DNA from 3 places in the Paeniglutamicibacter kerguelensis genome. Region 1 is predicted to be linked to each of the others. Evidence: predicted binding sites of a transcription regulator. Region 1 holds the regulator's gene; each other region holds the start of a gene.

The links. The regulator LexA, encoded in region 1, represses DNA repair genes until DNA is damaged. The targets are predictions, from matches to a motif close to TCGAACANNTGTTCGA.
Region 2: ruvA (Holliday junction branch migration protein RuvA) is a predicted target of LexA. The motif match lies at 1,655-1,670, and genes of this name have one in related genera.
Region 3: JOF47_RS08120 (DNA polymerase III subunit alpha) is a predicted target of LexA. The motif match lies at 2,256-2,271, and genes of this name have one in related genera.

The regions. Positions count from the first base shown of each region.
Region 1 covers NZ_JAGIOF010000001.1:822,874-826,145, forward strand. The annotation lists gene JOF47_RS03640 (ATP-dependent DNA helicase) at 1-913, shown strand, start outside; gene lexA (transcriptional repressor LexA) at 1,016-1,735, opposite strand; gene JOF47_RS03650 (LysM peptidoglycan-binding domain-containing protein) at 2,022-2,402, shown strand; gene JOF47_RS03655 (histidinol-phosphate transaminase) at 2,514-3,272, shown strand, end outside.
Region 2 covers NZ_JAGIOF010000001.1:1,762,513-1,765,784, reverse strand. The annotation lists gene pdxT (pyridoxal 5'-phosphate synthase glutaminase subunit PdxT) at 1-197, shown strand, start outside; gene JOF47_RS08025 (YebC/PmpR family DNA-binding transcriptional regulator) at 200-955, shown strand; gene ruvC (crossover junction endodeoxyribonuclease RuvC) at 962-1,564, shown strand; gene ruvA (Holliday junction branch migration protein RuvA) at 1,722-2,339, shown strand; gene ruvB (Holliday junction branch migration DNA helicase RuvB) at 2,349-3,272, shown strand, end outside.
Region 3 covers NZ_JAGIOF010000001.1:1,786,313-1,789,584, forward strand. The annotation lists gene JOF47_RS08120 (DNA polymerase III subunit alpha) at 1-2,136, opposite strand, end outside; gene JOF47_RS08125 (dihydrolipoyl dehydrogenase family protein) at 2,398-3,272, opposite strand, start outside.

The sequences.
Region 1 (3,272 bases):
TGAAATGACCGAGGAGCGGGAAGTCATCTGGGCTTCGCGCCCGGGGCATTTCAGCCCGGGGGAGGGCTACGTCCAGCCGGACGAGTCGAGCCAGCCGACGCTCAATGTCGCACCCCTGTCGGTCGCCGGCAAGCTTCGTGAGGGCCTCTTTGATGGTCGCACCGTCATCCTGACCAGCGCCACCCTGGCCATCGGGGCGGCCTTCGAGCCCGTCGCCGGCGCCTTGGGATTGGTCGGCGACGGCGCACCAACATGGAACGGCGTCGATGTGGGAAGCCCCTTCGACTACCCCAAGCAGGGCATCCTGTATGTGGCAAAGCACCTGCCCAAGCCGGGGCGCCAGATGTCGCAGGAAATGCTCAGCGAGATCGAAGACCTCATCAAGGCTTCCGGGGGAGGGGCCCTGGCGCTGTTCACCTCGCGCCGCGCAGCGGAGGAAGCAGCCGAGATCCTGCGTTCTCGGTTGGACATTCCGATTTTGTGCCAGGGCGAATCAAGCATGAAGGCCTTGGTCGACCAGTTCTCCGCCGAACCGGACACCTGCCTCTTCGGAACCATGACCCTGTGGCAGGGCGTCGACGTGCCGGGCAACGCGTGCCGCCTGGTGATCATCGACAAGATCCCGTTCCCCCGGCCCGACGACCCGCTTTCCTCGGCTCGCAGCCGGGATGTCGCCAAACACGGCGGCAACGGGTTCATGGCCGTGGCGGCGAGCCACGCCGCTGTCAGGTTGGCACAGGGTGCGGGACGCTTGATTCGTTCGGTCAACGACCGCGGAGTCGTGGCCGTCCTGGACTCGCGTCTGGCAACGGAACGCTATGGAAGCTTCCTGCGGGCCTCTTTGCCGCCATTGTGGGCCACCCCGGACAAGCCGACGGTGTTGGCCGCGCTGGAACGGCTCAACGAAACCTAGGAGACATTGCGGTCCATTGGGAGCGCAGGCGTCAATAAACCAATGAGGAAGGGGCCGGTCGATTCGACCGGCCCCTTCCTCATTGATATGCCTGTGACGTCCCTAGATGGAGCGCATGACCGAAACCACTTTGCCCATGACCGTTGCCGCGTCACCGAGGATCGGTTCGTAGCGGGAGTTCTGGGGCAGCAGCCAGGTGTGGCCATCTCGCTGGCGGAAGGTTTTCACCGTGGCTTCGTCGTCGAGCAGCGCCGCAACGATGTCGCCGTTGACTGCTGTTTGCTGACGTCGCACGACAACCCAGTCGCCATCGCAAATGGCGGCATCGATCATGGAATCGCCGCTGACCTTGAGCATGAAAAGTTCGCCATGACCTACGAGCTGGCGCGGCAACGCAAACACGTCTTCCACTGCCTGGTCAGCGAGGATCGGGTTGCCCGCAGCAATTCGGCCCACCAATGGAACCATGGCGGTATCCGCCGAAGTGGTCAGTTCCGAGACATTCATTCCGTTCGCGGCCTTGAGCTCGGCCTGACCGGAAACCACTTCAAGTTTCGTGTCGGATTTGAGTTGCAAAGGCAGCAGGATTTCCATGGCGCGCGGACGTCGGGGATCGCGACGGATATAGCCAAGCTTTTCGAGCTGGCTCAGCTGATGCGTCACGCTCGAGAGGCTGGCCAGGCCCACCGCGTCACCGATCTCTCGCATGGAAGGCGGGTAGCCGTTGGCACTGACCGAGCGCTGGATCGTTTCGAGAACCTTTTTCTGGCGAATGGTCAGGCTCTTCGCGTCTCGCCGAGGGGTTCGTTGTTCGGTCGTCATTCTGTGTGCCTCATCCCGATCGTCGGCGGTTGGCCCGCGCGTTCCGCAATTTGTCGGTGCGGAGTGATGAAGTGAATTCACCGTTCCACAACACTTATCTTAGTGGACGGCGGCGACCCTTTCAAAGATTTGTTCGAACCGATCTGGACACGTGTCGTTGAAAAGTGCTAGAAATAACTTGCGAACTACGAACACATATTCGAAAAATGTGTTCGAACGATAGAAGCTTGTTCGATTTGTGGCCCACTCGCATCGGCCCGTCGTATCTCTAAGGAAAGGCAAAGACATGGCAAACTCTGCTCTCTCGGCCCCGCTCCACCTCGTTCCGGATCCCATCGCGTACCACGCACCGCAGGAGGCTCCGCTGCGGTTGACGCGCCGCGGGAAATTCGTTTTGATCGCCATGCCGATCTTCATGGCCAGCATGGGTGTACTCATGCTTCTCGGCTTGTTCCTGTCACCGGCCAAGGCCTCTGCCGACGTGCCCGTGGGTGTCGCCGCCCTCAGTGTCACCGTGATCGAAGGCGACACGCTCTGGGGGCTGGCTCGCCAGTTCGCGCCCCAGCTTGACCCCCGCGAAGCGGTGCGCCAGATCGCCGAAATCAACAACCTTGAGGGAGACGTCCTGTACGCGGGAACGGAACTCTACATTCCAACGGCACGCTAGCTGCCGCCCCGCAGACGGCGGATGTGACCCCCGCGTCATTGCGAACCGATTGTTACCCCGTTCCACATTGCTGATTCTGATGCCTTGGACCGCGCGCCCTAGACTTATGGGGTGAATGAACGGCTAAATCGCCTGGCAAAATTGCCCCTGCGAGAGAATCTTCAAGGTCTTGAACCCTACGGCGCACCCCAAATTGACGTACCGATCCAGCTGAACGTCAATGAAAACACCCATCCGTTGCCCGAAGCCGTTCATCGCGCGATCGTCGAGGAAGTGTCCGCTGCGGCGCTGGGACTTAATCGCTACCCCGACCGTGAATTCACCGAGTTGCGTGAGCGCCTGGCAGCCTACCTCGGCCACGACCTGAATGCCGAGAATATCTGGGCGGCAAACGGATCCAATGAAGTGCTGCAACAAATCCTGCAGGCATTCGGCGGACCGGGCCGCACGGTCATGGGATTCCCTCCCACCTATTCGATGTACCCGCTGCTGGCCAGCGGAACCGACACCGCATACATTGCCGGTGTTCGCTCCGAGGGCTATGCCCTGTCCGCAGCCGATGCCGCGGAACAGGTGCGCGCCGCGGCACCCAACATCGTTTTCCTTTGCTCACCCAACAACCCGACGGGTACGGCCCTGGGCCTGGATGTCGTCGAGGCCGTCTACGAGGCCGGTGCCGCAAGCAATGCCATCATCATCGTGGATGAGGCCTACGCGGAATTTGCCCACAACGGAACCCTGTCGGCGCTGTCCCTGTTGCCGGGCCGCGAGCGCTTGATCGTCTCACGCACCATGTCCAAGGCCTTCGCCCTGGCCGGGGCCAGGGTTGGTTACCTCGCCGCCGCTCCCGAGGTCACCGATGCCATCCGC
Region 2 (3,272 bases), 940 kb from region 1:
AAAGCATCGGCACGTCCGTGGAGGCATTGGCCACTATTCCGGCGGCGAACACGCCGATGAACGCGGATGGGGTCCAGGTGGATAGAATTGTTGCAGTACGTTCGGGAAACCTGCTGGCGACGTCCTTCCACCCCGAGGTGACGGGCGAACGCCGCATTCACGAATTATTTATCCACATGATCAGAGGAGAAGCGTAAGCATGTCCGGCCACTCCAAATGGGCAACCACCAAACACAAGAAGGCTGCAATTGACGCCAAGCGCGCCAAGTCCTTCGCCAAGCTGATCAAGAACATCGAGGTCGCGGCGCGAGCCGGCGGCGCCGATATGGCTGGCAACCCGGCCCTGGAACTTGCGGTTTCCAAGGCAAAGAAGACCTCGGTTCCCAATGAAAACATTGACCGCGCCGTCAAGCGCGGCGCCGGTTTGACCGGTGAAGTCATCGACTACACCGAGATCATTTACGAAGCACGCGGCCCGCAGGGTTCGGCCCTGCTGATCGAGTGCTTGACCGACAACAAGAACCGCGCAGCCTCCGAGGTTCGCCTGGGCATCACCCGCAATGGCGGTTCCGTAGCCGATCCAGGATCTGTTGCGTACCTCTTTGCCCGCAAGGGTGTTGTCGGCCTGCCGAAGAATGGCCTGACCGAGGACGACGTGCTCATGGCAGTCCTCGACGCCGGCGCCGACGAGGTAAAGGAAGTCGGTGACTCGTTCGAGATCCACAGCGAACCGACCGACCTGCGCGCCGTCGTTGCAGCCCTTGAGGAAGCCGGCATCGAGTACGAGAGCGACGAAGTTGAATTCGTTCCCTCGATGCAGGTCGAGCTGGACGCCGAGGCGGCCCGCAAGTTCCTGAAGCTGGCGGAGGCACTCGAGGAACTCGACGACGTCCAGAACGTCTACTCGAACGCCGACATCAGTGCCGAGGTCATGGCAGAACTCGAAGAGGCCTAGGCCCCTTTGGCTCTGCGAGTGGTCGGCGTCGACCCCGGACTGACCCGTTGTGGGCTGGCCGTGGTCGACGTCGAACCCAACCGGCGTGCCACGCTCATCGATGTCAAGGTCATCGGCTCCGAACCGGACCTGCCGCTTGACCGGCGCCTTCTGGTCATAGCCGACGGCATCGACGCGTGGCTTGACCAGCACAAGCCCGATGTCGTGGCACTCGAGAGGGTCTTCAGCCAGCTCAATGTCAGCACCGTGATGGGCACTGCACAGGCCTCGGGCATCGTCATCGTTGCGGCGGCCCGCCGTGACATCCCCGTGGCGCTGCACACCCCCACCGAGGTCAAGGCCGCGGTGACGGGTTCCGGCCAGTCCAACAAGCAGGCGGTCGGCAAGATGGTCGCCAAGATCCTGCGCCTGGACGAGCCGCCCTCTCCCGCGGACGCCGCCGACGCCGCGGCCCTTGCCATCACGCATGGCTGGCGCGGTGCGGCATTCGGCTCCGCCGGCGCAGCGGCATCGGCTTCCTCCCCGCGCAGCGGAACCTCTGGCCTGACCCCGGCCCAGCGAGCCTGGATCGCCGCCGAGGCCAAGGCCCGAAGCGTCAAATCACGCTAAACGGGTTGGACGGGAACCGGCTTGGCGCCGGTTCCCGGGTTCGGCGGGCGATCAAATCCACGAACAAATTGCGTCCAGCCTGTAAGCTGTTCGTAGATATATTCGCATTGCCGGTCGTTGGTTGCCGGCAAACCCCAAACCACCGGAGGTCGGCCAGATGATCAGTACGCTCAGGGGAGTGGCGCAGCAAGTCAACCTGAACAGCGCGGTCATCGAGGTCGGCGGCTTCGGCATGCTCATCCAGGCAACCCCGCAAACCCTGTCCACCCTGCATGTGGGGCGCGAGGCATTGGTGCACACCTCCATGGTGGTCCGCGAGGATTCCATGACGCTCTTCGGCTTCGCCAGCGGCGAGGAGCGAGAAGTGTTCGAGGTCCTCGTCGGCGTTTCGGGCATCGGCCCGCGCACCGGGCTTGCCATCCTTTCCGTGCACACCCCGGAGGACGTCCGCATCGCGGCAAGCACCAAGGACACCAAGGCCTTCACCAAGGTTTCGGGCATCGGACCCAAGGGCGCCGAACGCATCGTGCTGGAGCTTTCAGGGAAACTCGCCCCGACCGGCGCCGTGGCAACCGGCGGCGTCGCCGTGGCCCCGGCATGGGAGCCGCAGGTCATCGAGGCGCTCACCGGCCTGGGCTGGACCGAGAAGGACGCCAACAAGGCCCTCGAGGCGTTGGCCAAGTCCGATCCGGAAATCACCACCAACGGCAGTGTTCCCGAGATCCTGCGGGCCGTGCTGCGTTCCCTGGGCCGCGGCACGCGTCCCGGACTCTAGGAGTAGACAATGAGCGAATCCGGCATCCTCACCAACGCAGGTTCCGAACCCGAAGAGCGTGTGCTCGAGGCGGCGCTTCGTCCCAAGAACCTCGACGACTTTGTGGGGCAGGCCCGGGTCCGCCAACAGCTCTCACTGGTGCTTGAAGCATCGAAGATCCGTGAGCGCACGGCCGACCACGTGTTGCTCTCGGGCCCCCCAGGCCTGGGCAAAACGACCCTGTCCATGATCATCGCCGCCGAAATGAATGCGCCATTGCGCATCAGCTCGGGTCCGGCGATCCAGCATGCTGGCGACCTGGCAGCCATCCTTTCGTCGCTGACGGAGGGCGAAGTGCTCTTCCTGGACGAGATCCACCGCATGAGCCGTCCCGCCGAGGAAATGCTGTACATGGCCATGGAGGATTTCCGTGTCGACATCATCGTCGGCAAGGGCGCCGGTGCCACGGCCATCCCGCTCGAACTTCCCCCCTTCACACTCGTCGGTGCCACCACGCGCGCCGGCCTGCTCCCCGGCCCGCTGCGCGACAGGTTCGGGTTCACCGGGCACCTGGAGTTCTACAGCACCGAGGAACTCGAACTGGTGCTGCGCCGTTCGGCCATGATGCTTTCCCTGAAGGTCAACTCCGCGGCTTTCAGCGAAATTGCCTCGCGTTCGCGTGGAACTCCCCGTATTGCCAACCGCCTCCTGCGCCGCGTGCGCGACTGGGCCTTGGTGAACAGGCTGGAAAACATCGATGCACGAGCCGCATCCGCCGCACTGGACATGTATGAGGTTGACGCGCGCGGCCTTGACCGCCTTGACCGTTCGGTGCTGCACGCACTGTGCACCAAGTTCGGCGGGGGACCGGTGGGCCTCTCGACCCTGGCCATCGCCGTCGGTGAGGAAACCGAAACCGTCGAGACGGTTGCCGAACCCTATCTGGTGCGCGAG
Region 3 (3,272 bases), 960 kb from region 1:
GTGGCGGTTTTCCAGGTAGGGCTTGACCATGTTGGATTTCATGGGTCCGGGGCGGAAGAGGGAGATGTCGATGATGAGGTCGTTGAAGTCGCGGGGGGCGAGTTTGCCGATGAGTTCGCGTTGTCCGGGTGATTCGATCTGGAAGCAGCCGAGGGTGTGGGTGGAGCGGATGAGTTCGAAGGTGGGTTTGTCGTCGAGCGGGACGAGGGCCAGGTCGATGGTTCCGTTGGGTTTGATGTAGGCGGGGATTTCCCCCGGGTGTTTGCCTTGGTGTCCCCCCGCTTTGGCGACTGCTTGTGCGCTGGGGTGGATGCGTTGGATTTCGGCGAGCGCGTAGGTGATGGCCGATTGCATGCGTACCCCCAGGACGTCGAGCTTGAGCAGTCCCATGGGATCCATGTCGTGTTTGTCGTATTGGCTCATGGGGAGGTTCAGTCCGCTGGGTTGGACGGGTGTCCGGTCCAGGAGTGTGTTGTTGGAGAGGATGACTCCGCAGGGGTGCATGGAGATGTGTCTTGGCAGCCGGTCGAGGCGTTCGGTGAGGTCCACGAGCAGGTCGAGTTGCTTTTCGGTGCCGAGGCGGTCGGCGAAGGGTGCGAGTTCGGGTTTTTCGTTCAGGGCGTCGCGGAAGGATGAGGCGGAGAAGCGCCAGAGCTGTTTGGCGATGACGTCTATGTCTTCTTCCTCCATGCCGAGGGCCGTTCCGGCGTCGCGTACCGCTCCCCTGGCGCGGTAGCCGTTTTGCATGCTCATGAGGCTGACGCGGTCGGCGCCGAAGCGGGTGAAGATTTTTTGGTAGATGTTGTGGCGTTGGGCGGATTCGACGTCTATGTCTATGTCCGGCAGGGTGGCACGGTCGCGGGAGAGGAAGCGTTCGAAGAGCAGGTCGTGGGTGATGGGGTTTACCTGGCTGATGCCGGTGAGGTAGTTGACCAGCGATGAGGCTCCGGAGCCGCGTGCGGCGGAGCGTATGCCCATGTGGGTGATCATGTCGCTGACTTCCGCGACGGTGAGGAAGTAGGGGGCGAAGCCGAGGTCTGCGATGGTACTTAGTTCTTCCCCTAGGCGTTGGCGCATCAGGGGGTTGTTGCTCTCCCCGGGGATGAGCCTGCCGATGCCGGCTTCCGCGCGTGCGGCAAGTTCCCGGTTGGGTTCGCCGGTGATGCCGATGATGTGGGCTTCGGGCACTATGGGTATTCCCCATCCGGTGTCATTGACGGGGTCGAGGCGTGCCCAGTCGGCGAGCGCCGAGGTGTTTTGCAGGAGTGTTGTCCCTATCCGGTGGCTTGTTGCCTCGCGGGCGATTTCCGCGGCGAGGTGGCGCATGTGCCTTGTGGTCTTGAGCCAGCCTTGTCCGTTGGGTTGGATGTCGTTGAGGGTTTCGAGGGAGGTGAGTGCACGTGCGGAGTCCAGGACGTCCGCGGTTGCCGCGCCGTCGGGTTCGGCGTATCTGACGGCGTTGGTGAGGATGGGGGCGATGTTTGCCGTTTCTGCGCAGCGGAGCATGCGGATGGCGTGTGCGGTGCTGAGCCGTTCCCCGGGGTTGTTCAGGTGGGTGACGATCTCTACCCGTAGTGTTCTCTCCCCCAGGAGTGTGCGCCATCGGTGGATGCGGGTGCGGGCCTGGTCGTAGCGGTGGTGTTGGGTTGCCAGGCCCACGTCGGAGTTTGGTCCCAGCAGGATGGTGAGCAGTGGTTCCCCCGTGGGGTCGAGGGCATGGGTTGCCAGTTCCCCGGGGGTGATGCCTATGTGTTGTTTGCGTATCCCGTGGGGTGTTGTTGGTTGGTGTGCGGCGGAGACTAGGCGGCAGAGGGCCTTGTAGCCGGCTCCGTTGCCGTGTCCCTTGGCCAGGATGATGATTCGCCCGGAGACGCGCAGGGGGTTGCGTGTCTTGCCGTCGTTTGTCTGGCGGGCGGGTTCGAGGGTTGCCAGGTCCACCCCCAGGATGGGGTCCATCCCGTGCTTGATGCAGGCCTTGAGGTGTTTGATGCTTCCGTAGAGTCCGTCGCGGTCGGTGATGGCCAGTGCGTCGGCACCGTCGGCGAGCGCCGCCTGGACAAGGTCCTCGGGCCAAGAAACTCCGTAGTGCGCGCTGAAGGCGGAGGCAACATGCAGGTGGGTGAAACCCGTGGGCATGTCCGGCCCTCCCTTCGCAGCGCCCCTTTCGTTTGCCGGGTGCGGGTTTGAAGGTTTTTTGTCGCTTCGGTGTGGGAGCAACATGGGCCATCCGCCGTGCAGGGGTAGAGCCATCATATTAGAACACGTGTTCTAATCAAGTCGCGTTGGGACCTGCTTGCCGCCCGCACGCGTCCGTGCCGCATTGCTTCGGGCAGTGAACAGGGATTATGCGGTTCGCATGAGATGGCACACCAACGCTTGGCTCTTTGTCGAGCGGACCTATCCGGAGTGCTCGAGCTTGTCGAGCGCCACGAGGTAGGCCTCGTTGTAGCTGGGGAATTGCGGGACCTGGTCACGCAGGACCGAAAGCGGGATGTGCGTTCTAATGGCGAGGGCCGCCTGGTGGATCCATTCGCTGGCTTGCGGCGCCACCGCCCAGGCGCCAATCATGACTTGTTGCCGCCGGTCAATCAGGATGCCCAGGTCCCCTCGCGGGTTTTGTTCGTATGTCCATGGCCGGGCAATGGTTTCGGGCAGGTTCACACTGACGGCTTCGGTCTCGAGGTCGATCAGGTCGGCCTGCTCCCGCGTGAGTCCGACCGCTGCGATTTCCGGGTTCGCGAACACCACCCGCGGGATTCCTCCATAGCCGGCGTTTCGCTCCTTCCCCAGGATGCAATCGGCTACGATGCGGCCCTGGTATTTGGCGACATGCGTAAAGGGCATGATTCCGGTGACGTCACCCACCGCCCAGAGTCCTTCGGACGATCGACAGTGCTCATCCACCTGCATGTATCCCTTGTCGTCCAGCAGGCCTCCGGCGAGTGAGATGCCCAGCCCCTCGGTGCGCGGGGTCCGTCCGGTGGCGAAGACGACGGCGTCCACGGCCAGTTCGTTTCCGTCACCCAGCGTCAGCACGCTTCGCCCTCCCTCGGCTCGCCCCTTGGCGATCGAGCCGTTCATGCGCACATCCACCCCCGACTCCCGCAGATAGGCTTCGGCGAGCGCAGCGACCTCGGGCTCCTCGCGGCCCAGCAGGCGCCGGCTCCTATTGAGCAGCGTGACACCCACTCCGAATCCGGCCAGAAATGTGGCGGTTTCCAGTGCAACGGCGCTTCCGCCCACAATGGCCACCGATTGCGGCAGCTCCGCGA